3 regions of the Micromonospora sp. NPDC050397 genome follow, and region 2 is predicted to be linked to each of the others. Evidence: riboswitches for the same ligand, from Rfam matches in the RefSeq annotation. Region 2 holds a riboswitch; each other region holds the start of a gene.
What was found. A riboswitch is a leader RNA that binds a small molecule or an ion and turns the genes downstream of it on or off. The one in region 2 is predicted to bind cobalamin.

Region 1: it holds a riboswitch for cobalamin, as region 2 does, so the genes downstream of both, ACI2K4_RS24225 (VWA domain-containing protein) here and ACI2K4_RS29040 (ribonucleoside-diphosphate reductase subunit alpha) in region 2, are expected to answer to the same signal.
Region 3: it holds a riboswitch for cobalamin, as region 2 does, so the genes downstream of both, metE (5-methyltetrahydropteroyltriglutamate--homocysteine S-methyltransferase) here and ACI2K4_RS29040 (ribonucleoside-diphosphate reductase subunit alpha) in region 2, are expected to answer to the same signal.

What each region holds. Positions count from the first base shown of each region.
Region 1 is NZ_JBJDPS010000007.1:237,617-240,887, forward strand. Features, by position in the region: gene ACI2K4_RS24220 (DMT family transporter) at 512-1,480, opposite strand; cobalamin riboswitch at 1,671-1,795, shown strand; gene ACI2K4_RS24225 (VWA domain-containing protein) at 1,880-3,271, shown strand, end outside.
Region 2 is NZ_JBJDPS010000013.1:3,873-7,143, reverse strand. Features, by position in the region: partial or broken gene ACI2K4_RS29040 (ribonucleoside-diphosphate reductase subunit alpha) at 1-1,272, opposite strand, end outside; cobalamin riboswitch at 1,407-1,619, opposite strand; gene ACI2K4_RS29035 (HoxN/HupN/NixA family nickel/cobalt transporter) at 1,910-2,929, opposite strand; gene ACI2K4_RS29030 (hypothetical protein) at 2,880-3,271, opposite strand, start outside.
Region 3 is NZ_JBJDPS010000001.1:270,131-273,401, reverse strand. Features, by position in the region: gene ACI2K4_RS01065 (ribonucleoside-diphosphate reductase subunit alpha) at 1-1, shown strand, start outside; gene ACI2K4_RS01060 (ribonucleotide-diphosphate reductase subunit beta) at 39-1,058, shown strand; cobalamin riboswitch at 1,100-1,316, shown strand; gene metE (5-methyltetrahydropteroyltriglutamate--homocysteine S-methyltransferase) at 1,433-3,271, shown strand, end outside.

The DNA of each region.
Region 1 (3,271 bases), on a different contig from region 2:
ATTCGCGGGTTCAGATCAGTTCAAGGACGACAGGAGTGACTGCCGCGACGAAGGAGGCGACTGCCAAGAGAAGGCGTCCGACGGCCTCGATGTACGAGACGGCTCGTGGCGGATCGACTCCCCGCTGGTCCTGGCTAGCGGGAGCGCCGTTTGGTACGGTCATAGGAACTCCTTCAGTTGGGCTTCGTGAGGGCCGAATTGGAGTCAGTAGGACGGCATCCGTTGGCGCGGGTGCCGTCCGTTTCGTTAATTGCCCACTCGCTACGGTACGGATCGTGCGTCGGGGTTGGAAAGCATCTCCACGGAGTGAGTGTGGATGAATGCCGTATTCACCCCTGACCCGGTTTCCCGCATGGTGAAAACATGACCGGTTGCTGTTCCCTGGACCTTTCGGAGAGCGATCTGTCGAATACCGGCAATGCTGATTGGAACCTTTCTCTTGCCGGACAGGTCACGGCCCCTGGCCCCGAGATCCGATCCCAGGTGGGCTGCGAAAGCCCTGCCCGGAACGTCACTCCGGCAGGCCGCGGGGGTTCTCCCGAGGTGTGGCAAGCGGTGTCCTCGGCGGTGCGACGGCAGCGGGGGCCCGTCGTTGGGCGAGGGTGATCCCGGTCAGGACCAGGGCCATGCCGGCGAGCATCGGTAGGGTGACCGGCTCGGCCAGGACGAGCGCGCCGAGCACCACCGCGACCACCGGCAGGAGGTACGTGGTGGTGGAGGCGGCGGTCGACCCGAGATCGCCGATGAGTCGGTAGTTCAGCACGTACGCCAGTCCGGTGCCGACCGTGCCGAGGACGAGGAGACTGCCGACCGGCACCGCGCTCCAGTTCGGCGCGGTCAGCCCGCCGAAGGGCAGGGCGAGCGCGAGTACGGCGGCGCCGGCCGCCAGTTGGCAGGCGGACAGCATAATCGGCGGGATGTTCCGGCCGGTGAGGTAGCGACCCATGTAGACGTATCCGGCGCCGTAACTCGCGGAAGCGGCGAGGCAGGCGAGACCCGCCCAGCTCGCCACGTCGGTCGCCGACTCCCACGGTGTGAAGATCAGCACCGTCCCGGCGAAGCCGGCCGCGAGACCGCTCGCCCGTCCCAGGGTCACCCGCTGCTCGCCGCCGGCGAGCAGCGCGATCACCACCGTCCACAGTGGCGTGGTGGCGTTCAGTACGCCGGCGATGTTCGAGTCGATCGTCTGCTGCCCGATCCCGAACAGGGTGTACGGCACGACGTTGGCGAGCAGGGCCGCCACCACGAGGTGGAACCAGGTTCGGCTCCCGGACGGAACGGGCATTCTTCGCGCCAGTGCGATGGGTGCCAGCACCGCCGCTCCGAGCAGGAGCCGGACGATGGTGATCTGGACCGGGGTGAACCCCCGCAGCGCCAGCTTGATCCAGAGAAATCCGGAGCCCCAGATCAGTGCCAGCAGCAGCAACCGCCCCCAACTCCCGCGCCCCACCACGCACCCCCGCCCAAAATTGTTGACCATGAAGTTATCGCAGGGGTTCGTCCGCCATCCGTGCGACAACTTCATGATCGATCGGGTGAGGGGCGGGGCGCGGCGTGAGGGGCGGGGCGTGAGGGGCGGGGTGGGGGTGGCGTGAGGTGGTGCCGTCGTGGTGGTCACGTTGACGGGGGGCCGGTCGGTGGGACAGCATGGCCAGCACGAGCGGTGCGCGGAGGAACCCGGTGCGAGTCCGGGACGGTCCCGCCACTGTGACCGGGGAGTGACCTCTCACGTACGGGCCACGGCCGAACGGCCGGAAGGTCGGGGGGAAGCGTCGATCCGGGAGTCAGGAGACTCCGACCGCTCGCACCACCCAGCCAACGCGGGCGTGGACACCCGCGGAAGGGACATGAGCATGGCTTCTGCGCGCCTGAGTGGGCGATGACCCCGCCGTACCCGTTCTCCGCCGTTGTCGGCCTGCCCGACCTGCGACTGGCCCTGCTGCTCAACGCGGTCTCCCCGGCGATCGGCGGGGTGCTGGTACGCGGCGAGAAGGGCACCGCGAAGTCGACCATCGTACGGGCCCTCGCCGGGCTGCTTCCCGACGTCGACGTGGTACGTGGCTGCCGGTTCGCCTGCGACCCGGTCAATCCTGACGCGGCGTGCCCGGACGGCCCGCACGAGCCCGGCGCCGCCGCCGTACGCCGCCGCGCCACCCTGGTCGAGTTGCCGGTCGGCGCCACCGAGGACCGGGTGGTCGGCACCCTGGACCTGCAACGCGCGCTCGCCGACGGGGTGAAGGCGTTCGAGCCGGGCCTGCTCGCCGCCGCCCATCGCGGGGTGCTCTACGTCGACGAGGTCAACCTGCTCCCGGACCACCTGGTCGACCTGCTGCTCGACGCCGCCGCGATGGGACGCGCACACGTCGAGCGGGACGGGGTGTCGGTCAAGCACGCCGCCCGCTTCCTGCTGGTCGGCACGATGAACCCGGAGGAGGGGGAGCCCCGCCCGCAACTCGTGGACCGGTTCGGGCTGGTGGTGGCGGTGGCCGCCCCGCGCGACGCGGGCTCGCGGGCCGAGGTGGTACGCCGTCGGCTCGCGTACGAGACCGATCCGGTGGGGTTCGTGGCGCGCTGGGTGGAGGAGGACGCCGTACTCGCCGGGCGGATCGCCGTCGCCCGACTGCGGTTGCCCTCGGTCCGGCTGCCCGACGCCGAGTTGGACCGGATCGCCACGATCTGTCTCGCGTACGGGGTCGACGGGCTCCGCGCGGACATCGTGGTGGCCCGGACCGCCGTGGCACTCGCCGCCTGGCACGACCGGGACAGGGTCACCGCCGACGACGTGGCCGCCGCCGCGAGGCTGGCCCTGCCACACCGTCGGCGCCGGGACCCGCTGGACCCGCCCGGCACCGACCAGGAGAAGCTGGAGGAACTGCTCCGGCAGCACGGCGGCGACGCGGACCCGGAGCCCGAGCCGCCGGCCGGACCGGACGACGGCTCCGACGGCGGTCCCGGCGACAACCCACCCGGCGACAACCCGTCCGACCCGACGGACGGCCCTCCGGACGGCCCTCCGAACGGACCTCCGAACGGTCCCGGCGGCGGCCGTCCACCGGCCGGACCGGAGCAGGTCCCGGACCGCTCCGACACGCCGGACACCGCACCGCCACCCGGGTCCGGACCGAAGTCGACCGGCCCGGACCAGCAGGCATCGCCGGAGCAGCAACCCGAGCAGGCCGGCGCCGGCAACCAGCCGGCGGTCGCGGCGACCAGCCCGTACCGGACCAGGGCGCTGGCCGTACGCGGACGAGGCGCCGGGGCGCACGCCGGG
Region 2 (3,271 bases):
TTCGAGGCGTCCTTGAACGTCATCCACCCGTTGCCGGTCTGCGCCAGGGTCCGCATCATCCGCCCGTACAGGTCCCGGGCCTTGACCGTCTTGACGGCCTTCTTCTCGGCCGCCCGGTACGCCTCGTCGAAGGCCTCGCCGAAAAGGTCGGGCAACTCGGGGGCGTCGGACGGGTCGATCAGCGACCAGTCGCCGTCGGCCTCGACTCGCCGCATGAACTCGTCCGGCACCCAGTTGGCCACGTTGAGGTTGTGCGTACGCCGGGACTCCTCGCCGGTGTTGTCCCGCAGTTCCAGGAACTCCTCGATGTCCGGGTGCCACGGCTCCAGGTAGACGCAGGCCGCGCCCTTGCGTCGACCGCCCTGGTTCACCGCCGCCACCCCGGCGTCGAGCGTCTTGAGGAACGGCACGATGCCGTTCGACCGGCCGTTCGTACCCCGGATCAACGCACCGCGACCACGTACCCGCGACCACGAGATGCCGATACCGCCGGAAAACTTCGACAGCTTCGCAACCTGGTGGTAGCGCTCGTAGATCGAATCGAGCTCGTCACGTGGGGAGTCGACCAGGAAACACGACGACATCTGCGTGTGCCGGGTGCCGGAGTTGAACAACGTCGGTGAACTCGGCAGATAGGCCAGGCTCGACATCAGCCGGTAGAAACCGATCGCCTCACCCGGTGTCTGCGACAGGCCGCAGGCCACGCGCAACAGCCAGTACTGCGGCGTCTCCACCACCAGGCGGGACTCCGGATGCCGCAGCAGGTACCGGTCCGCGACCGTACGCAGCCCGAAGTACTCGAACCGCAGATCCCCCTTCCGGGTCCACGGCATCGTCCAGCTTGCGGGCATTACGCGCGACGAACTCGGCCGTGTCGTCCCCGATCAACCCGAGCTGGTGCGCGTGGCGAATCGACTGACTGAAGCTGGCCACGCCCTGCCCACGAACCTCCTTGTCCACGTACGCGGCCAGCAACCGCGCCGCGAGCTTCGAGTACTGCGGCTCCTCGCCAATCAACTCCGCGGCGGTCTGGATCGACAGCTTGTCCAGCTCAGCGGTGGTCGCCCCGTCGTACAGGCCGCTGATCGTCTTCGTCGCCACCCGCAGCGGATCCACCTCGTCCAGGTCTCCGACCCAGCGCTCCACCGCGCGGACAATCTTGTTCACGTCGACTGGCTCGGTGTCGCCGTTGCGCTTACGGACCTGCATCACGTGCCGGCGCTGTTCCGGTACCGCCTGTTCGAGCAGACCCTGCTCCCGTGTTGGCGTCATGTCCCCCTCCTCATGCCTGTCCACGAGGTCGACGGACGCGCAGGGGGAACGCCACTGTTCGCCTGACGGCGTGCCTGCCACGACGGACCGGCTGATGGCGTCGGCCGTCCCACGCGACCTTCGACCGCCACACGCGTCGCGTGCGGCGCGCTGGCAGGTCTTCGGACTCGCGGGCGTCGTACTCGTACCTACTGGCCATCGCTTCCCAGACCCAGTACGGGTCCAGTGCTGTGTGACGGCGGTCGTTCCCACTCACCGCTGCGGGGCAGTCCCGGACTCACACCGGGTTCCCTCTTGCCTCGGCCACCGCGCGGAGCGGCGGTCGAACCAGCTGCGAGAGACACCATATATGGGCGCCAGGCTGAATCGGCAACACCAGATGTCGTGTCGGGCGTGTCGCGGCGCACCGTCACCACATGGTGCCCCGGGTGATGCCTCCCGGTCCCGACGGCGTACGGTGCAGAGCGTTGGCCGAACACGGGGCGGCCGGCATGTCTCGAACGAGCGCGCCGCTGAAGTCGAAGCCGTGCCCGATCAGACGACGGTGGTCCTGGCTGAGCTCGTGACGGGCCGCCCACGGGAACCTCGGCTACCGGTGCCGCGCTACCGCTGTACGGTCTCGTTTCGCCTCGAAGGTTCACCCTGGGTCAGCGACGGGTGCAGATCCGTCGAGATCGGCGTTCCGTTTGCCCTCGATGCGGGCCACGCGCCAGATGGTGAGGGCGGCGACCCAGGTCAGCGCGAAGAGTCCGACGATGACGTACCCGACGAGGTTGAGATTGAGGTTGCCGATCGCCGCGAGCGGACCATGTTGGATGTCGAGCTTGTCGGTCAGGATCGAGATGAGTTCGATGATGCCGATCATGAGCGCCACCGCGACGGAAAGCCCGGTCAGGGTGATGTTGTAGTAGACCTTGCGGACGGGTTTGGCGAACGCCCAGCCGTAGGCGTGGATCATGAGGTAGCCGTCGATGGTGCTGAGCAGGCTCATTCCGGCGGCGAAGAGAATCGGCAGGGTCGGCACCGCGTACCAGGGCAGGCTGAAGGCGGCGGCGCCGCCGGCGAGGACGAGGAGGGAGACCTCGGTGGCGGTGTCGAAGCCGAGTCCGAAGAGCAGCCCGATCGGGTACATCTGCCAGGGGCGGGTGACCGCGCGGGTCGCTCCGGCCAGGATCCGGTTCATCAGGCCCCGGTTGTTGGGCTGCTGTTCCAGGGCCGCCTCGTCGTAGGCGCCGTGCCGCATCCGGCGAAAGACCCTGATCACACCGACGAGCACCACCAGGTTGAGGATGCCGATGAGGTAGAGGAAGACGCCGGAGACGGTGGTGCCGATCACCCCGGTCGCGGTCTGTAGTGCCGAGGAGTCGTCCTGTACCTGTCCGGCGAGCGCCCGTACGCCGATCCCGAGCAGGAAGCAGAGCCCGAACACGACGTCGGAGTGACCGAGGGAGAACCAGAATCCGACCGAGACGGGTTGCTGGCCGTCGGTCATCAGCTTGCGAGTGGTGTTGTCGATCTCGGCGATGTGGTCGGCGTCGAAGGCGTGCCGCACGCCGAGGGTGTAGGCGGTGACGCCCAGGCGCGATTCATCGGTGGATACCCGCTGGTCAGCGTGTGGCCACTGCCCCGACGCCCGATGGTCCACCGGAGCGGACACCCGACGGGATTGTGTTCGGGGCAAGCATTTCCGCCACAACCGGGGTGAACTCGGCGACGTGCCGCCAGATTCGGGGTGCCGCAGCGGCGGCGGTCGCGACGGTGGCATCGGTCTGGCGAAGGAAGGCGAGGTGACGGCAGGCGTGCACCGCGACGTCCAGGGGGCGGATCTCGGTGGGGGAGGGGGCGAGGGGATCGTCGGAGCCGAGCACCGGTGCGGGTGCGACCGGCGTCGTCGCGGCACCCGGCCGGGGGTCGGGTAGAGCGACGTAGGTGACGATGAGGTGACGGTCGGCGAAGCGCCACGAGGTGGAGTGCAGGAGCCCGTCGGGATGCCCCGACG
Region 3 (3,271 bases), on a different contig from region 2:
ACCCGATCCCGGCCACCAACGGAAGGTAAGGCGACCCGATGACCCGTACGGAAAAGACCGGGATGTTGCTCGACCCCGGCATGGACCTGACCCTGCGACCGATGCGTTACCCGCACTTCTTCGACCGGTTCCGGGACGCGATCAAGAACACCTGGACCGTCGAGGAGGTGGACCTGCACTCCGACCTGGCCGACCTGACCCGGCTCACCCCGGCCGAACGGCACCTGGTCAGCCGGCTGGTCGCCTTCTTCGCCACCGGTGACACCATCGTCGCCAACAATCTGGTGCTCAACCTCTACCAGCACGTGAACTCCCCGGAGGGCCGGCTCTACCTGTCCCGGCAACTGTTCGAGGAGGCGGTGCACGTCCAGTTCTACCTGAACCTGCTCGACACCTACGTGCCGGACGAGGCCGAACGGTTCGCCGCCTTCGACGCGATCGAGAGCATCCCGTCGATCCGCCGCAAGGCCGAGTTCTGCTTCCGCTGGATCGACTCGGTCTTCGAGCTGCGGGAGCTGAGGAGCCGCGACGACCGGCGGGCGTTCCTGCTCAACCTGATCTGCTTCGCCGCCTGCATCGAGGGGCTCTTCTTCTACGGCGCGTTCGCGTACGTCTACTTCCTGCGCTCCCGGGGACTGCTGCACGGGCTCGCCTCCGGCACCAACTGGGTGTTCCGCGACGAGTCGATGCACATGGCGTTCGCCTTCGACGTCGTCGACACGGTCCGCCAGCAGGAACCCGACCTGTTCGACGACGAGATGCGCCAGCAGGTACGCGACATGCTCGCCGAGGCGGTCGAGTGCGAGGTGCAGTTCGCCGAGGACCTGCTCGAACAGGGCGTCTCCGGGCTCTCCCTGCCGGACATGCGCGAATACCTCCAACACGTCGCCGACCGGCGGCTCGCCCAACTCGACATCGCCCCGCTGTACGGGTCGAAGAACCCGTTCGCGTTCATGGAGTTGCAGGACGTACAGGAGCTGTCGAACTTCTTCGAGCGCCGGGTGTCGGCGTACCAGGTCGGGGTGAGCGGCACGGTCAGCTTCGACGACGACTTCTGACACGTACCCGTGGCGGGTGGGGCGAACCGACCGGACGCCGTACGATGGCCGACAGTGCTGGTTCGCCCCGCTTCGCGGCGGGGCGTCGTAAGAGGGAACCCGGTGCAAAACCGGGACTGCCCCGCAGCGGTGAGTGGGAACGACCGCCGTCATACGCACTGGACGCGTACGCGTCTGGGAAGCGACGGCCAGTAGGAGACCGGGTCGCACCGGTCGCGCCCGCGAGTCCGAAGACCTGCCCGCACCGCGTACGCGTCCGCGTGCGCCGCCGTCGGCCCCTCGGGAGGGCCAGGGCGAGGCCGGTCGTCGTACCGTGCCCTGCCGTGTCCTCCCGGGTGGCCGTCGGCCGACCTCGAGGGAAGGACACCCGTCTCGTGACCACACCGTTCGGGCTGAGCACCGTGCTCGGCTATCCCCGTATCGGTCCGCACCGGGAGCTCAAGCAGGCCGTCGAGTCCTACTGGGGCGGCCGGACCGACGCGGCCACCCTGGAGCGGACCGCCGCCGGCCTGCGCGCCGACGTCTGGCGCACCCTGCGTGACGCCGGTCTGGGCGCCGTCCCGTCCAACACGTTCTCCTACTACGACCAGATGCTCGACACCTGCGTCCTGGTCGACGCGGTGCCGGACCGCTTCCGTCGCCTCGACCTCGACGACCTGGACACCTACTTCGCCATGGCCCGGGGGACGGCGCGGGAGCCGGCCCTGGAGCTGACGAAGTGGTTCGACACCAACTACCACTACCTGGTGCCGGAGATCGGCCCGGACACCGTCTTCACCGCCCGCCCGGACAAATCGGTACGCGAACACGCCGAGGCCGAGGCGCTCGGTGTCCCGACCCGACCGGTGCTGGTCGGCCCGGCGACGTTCCTCCTGCTGGCCAAGTCCACCGAGGACGCCCCGGAGGGGTTCCGGCCGTTCGACCGGCTCGACGATCTCGTCGCGGTCTACGCCGACCTCCTCGGCACCCTCGCCGACGCCGGGGTCGCCTGGGTCCAACTCGACGAGCCCGGGTACGTCGCCGACCGCACCCCGGACGAGATCGACGCGCTGCGTGCGGCGTACCGCCGGCTCGGCGCGACGGAGCACCGGCCGGAGCTCTTTGTCGCGTCCTACTTCGGTGAACTCGGCGACGCGCTGCCGGCCCTGCTCGACACGCCGGTAGAAGCGGTCGGCATCGACCTGGTCGCCGGGCCCGGCGACCTCGCCCGGCTCGCCGCCGCCGGTCCGCTGCGGGGCAGGACGATCGTCGCCGGGCTGGTCGACGGTCGCAACGTCTGGCGTACCGACCTGCGCGCCGCCACCGCGACCGGTGCCGCGCTGACCGGCCTGGCCGACCACGTCGCGGTGTCCACGTCGTGTTCGCTGCTGCACGTGCCGGTCGACCTGGCCGCCGAACCCGACCTCGACCACGACCTACGCGCCCGGCTCGCGTTCGCCCGGCAGAAGGTGGACGAGGTGGTCGCCCTCGGCCGGGCCCTGCGCGACGGCGTCGCGGCGCTCCCCGCGCCCGTGCCCGCCGCACCGGCGGCCTGGCGGGACAACGCCGTTCGCGCCCGGCTCGACGCGCTCCGCCCCGAACACGTACGTCGCGGGCCGTACCCGCAGCGCGCCGCCGCGCAGCGGTCCCGGCTGAACCTGCCGGCGCTGCCCACCACGACCATCGGGTCCTTCCCGCAGACCCCGGAACTGCGTCGGGCCCGTGCGGCGCACCGGGCCGGACGACTCGACGACGCCGGCTACACGGAACGGATGCGGGCCGAGGTCGCGCACGTCATCGCGCTACAGGAACGACTCGGGCTGGACGTGCTGGTGCACGGCGAGCCGGAGCGCAACGACATGGTGCAGTACTTCGGCGAACAGCTCGACGGGTTCGCCGCCACGGCCAACGGCTGGGTGCAGTCGTACGGCTCGCGGTGCGTACGGCCGCCGATCGTCTACGGCGACGTGGCCCGGAGCGGCCCGATGACCGTCGGCTGGTCCACCTACGCTCAGTCGCTGACCAGTCGACCGGTGAAGGGCATGCTCACCGGACCGGTGACGATCCTGGCATGGTCGTTCGTCCGGACCGACCAACCCCTGGCAGACACCGCCAACCAGATCGCCCTCGCGCTGCGCGACGAGGCCCGTGACCTGGAGGCGGCCGGTATCCGGGTGATCCAGGTCGACGAACCCGCGCTGCGGGAGAGGCTGCCGCTGCGCCGGGTCGAGCAG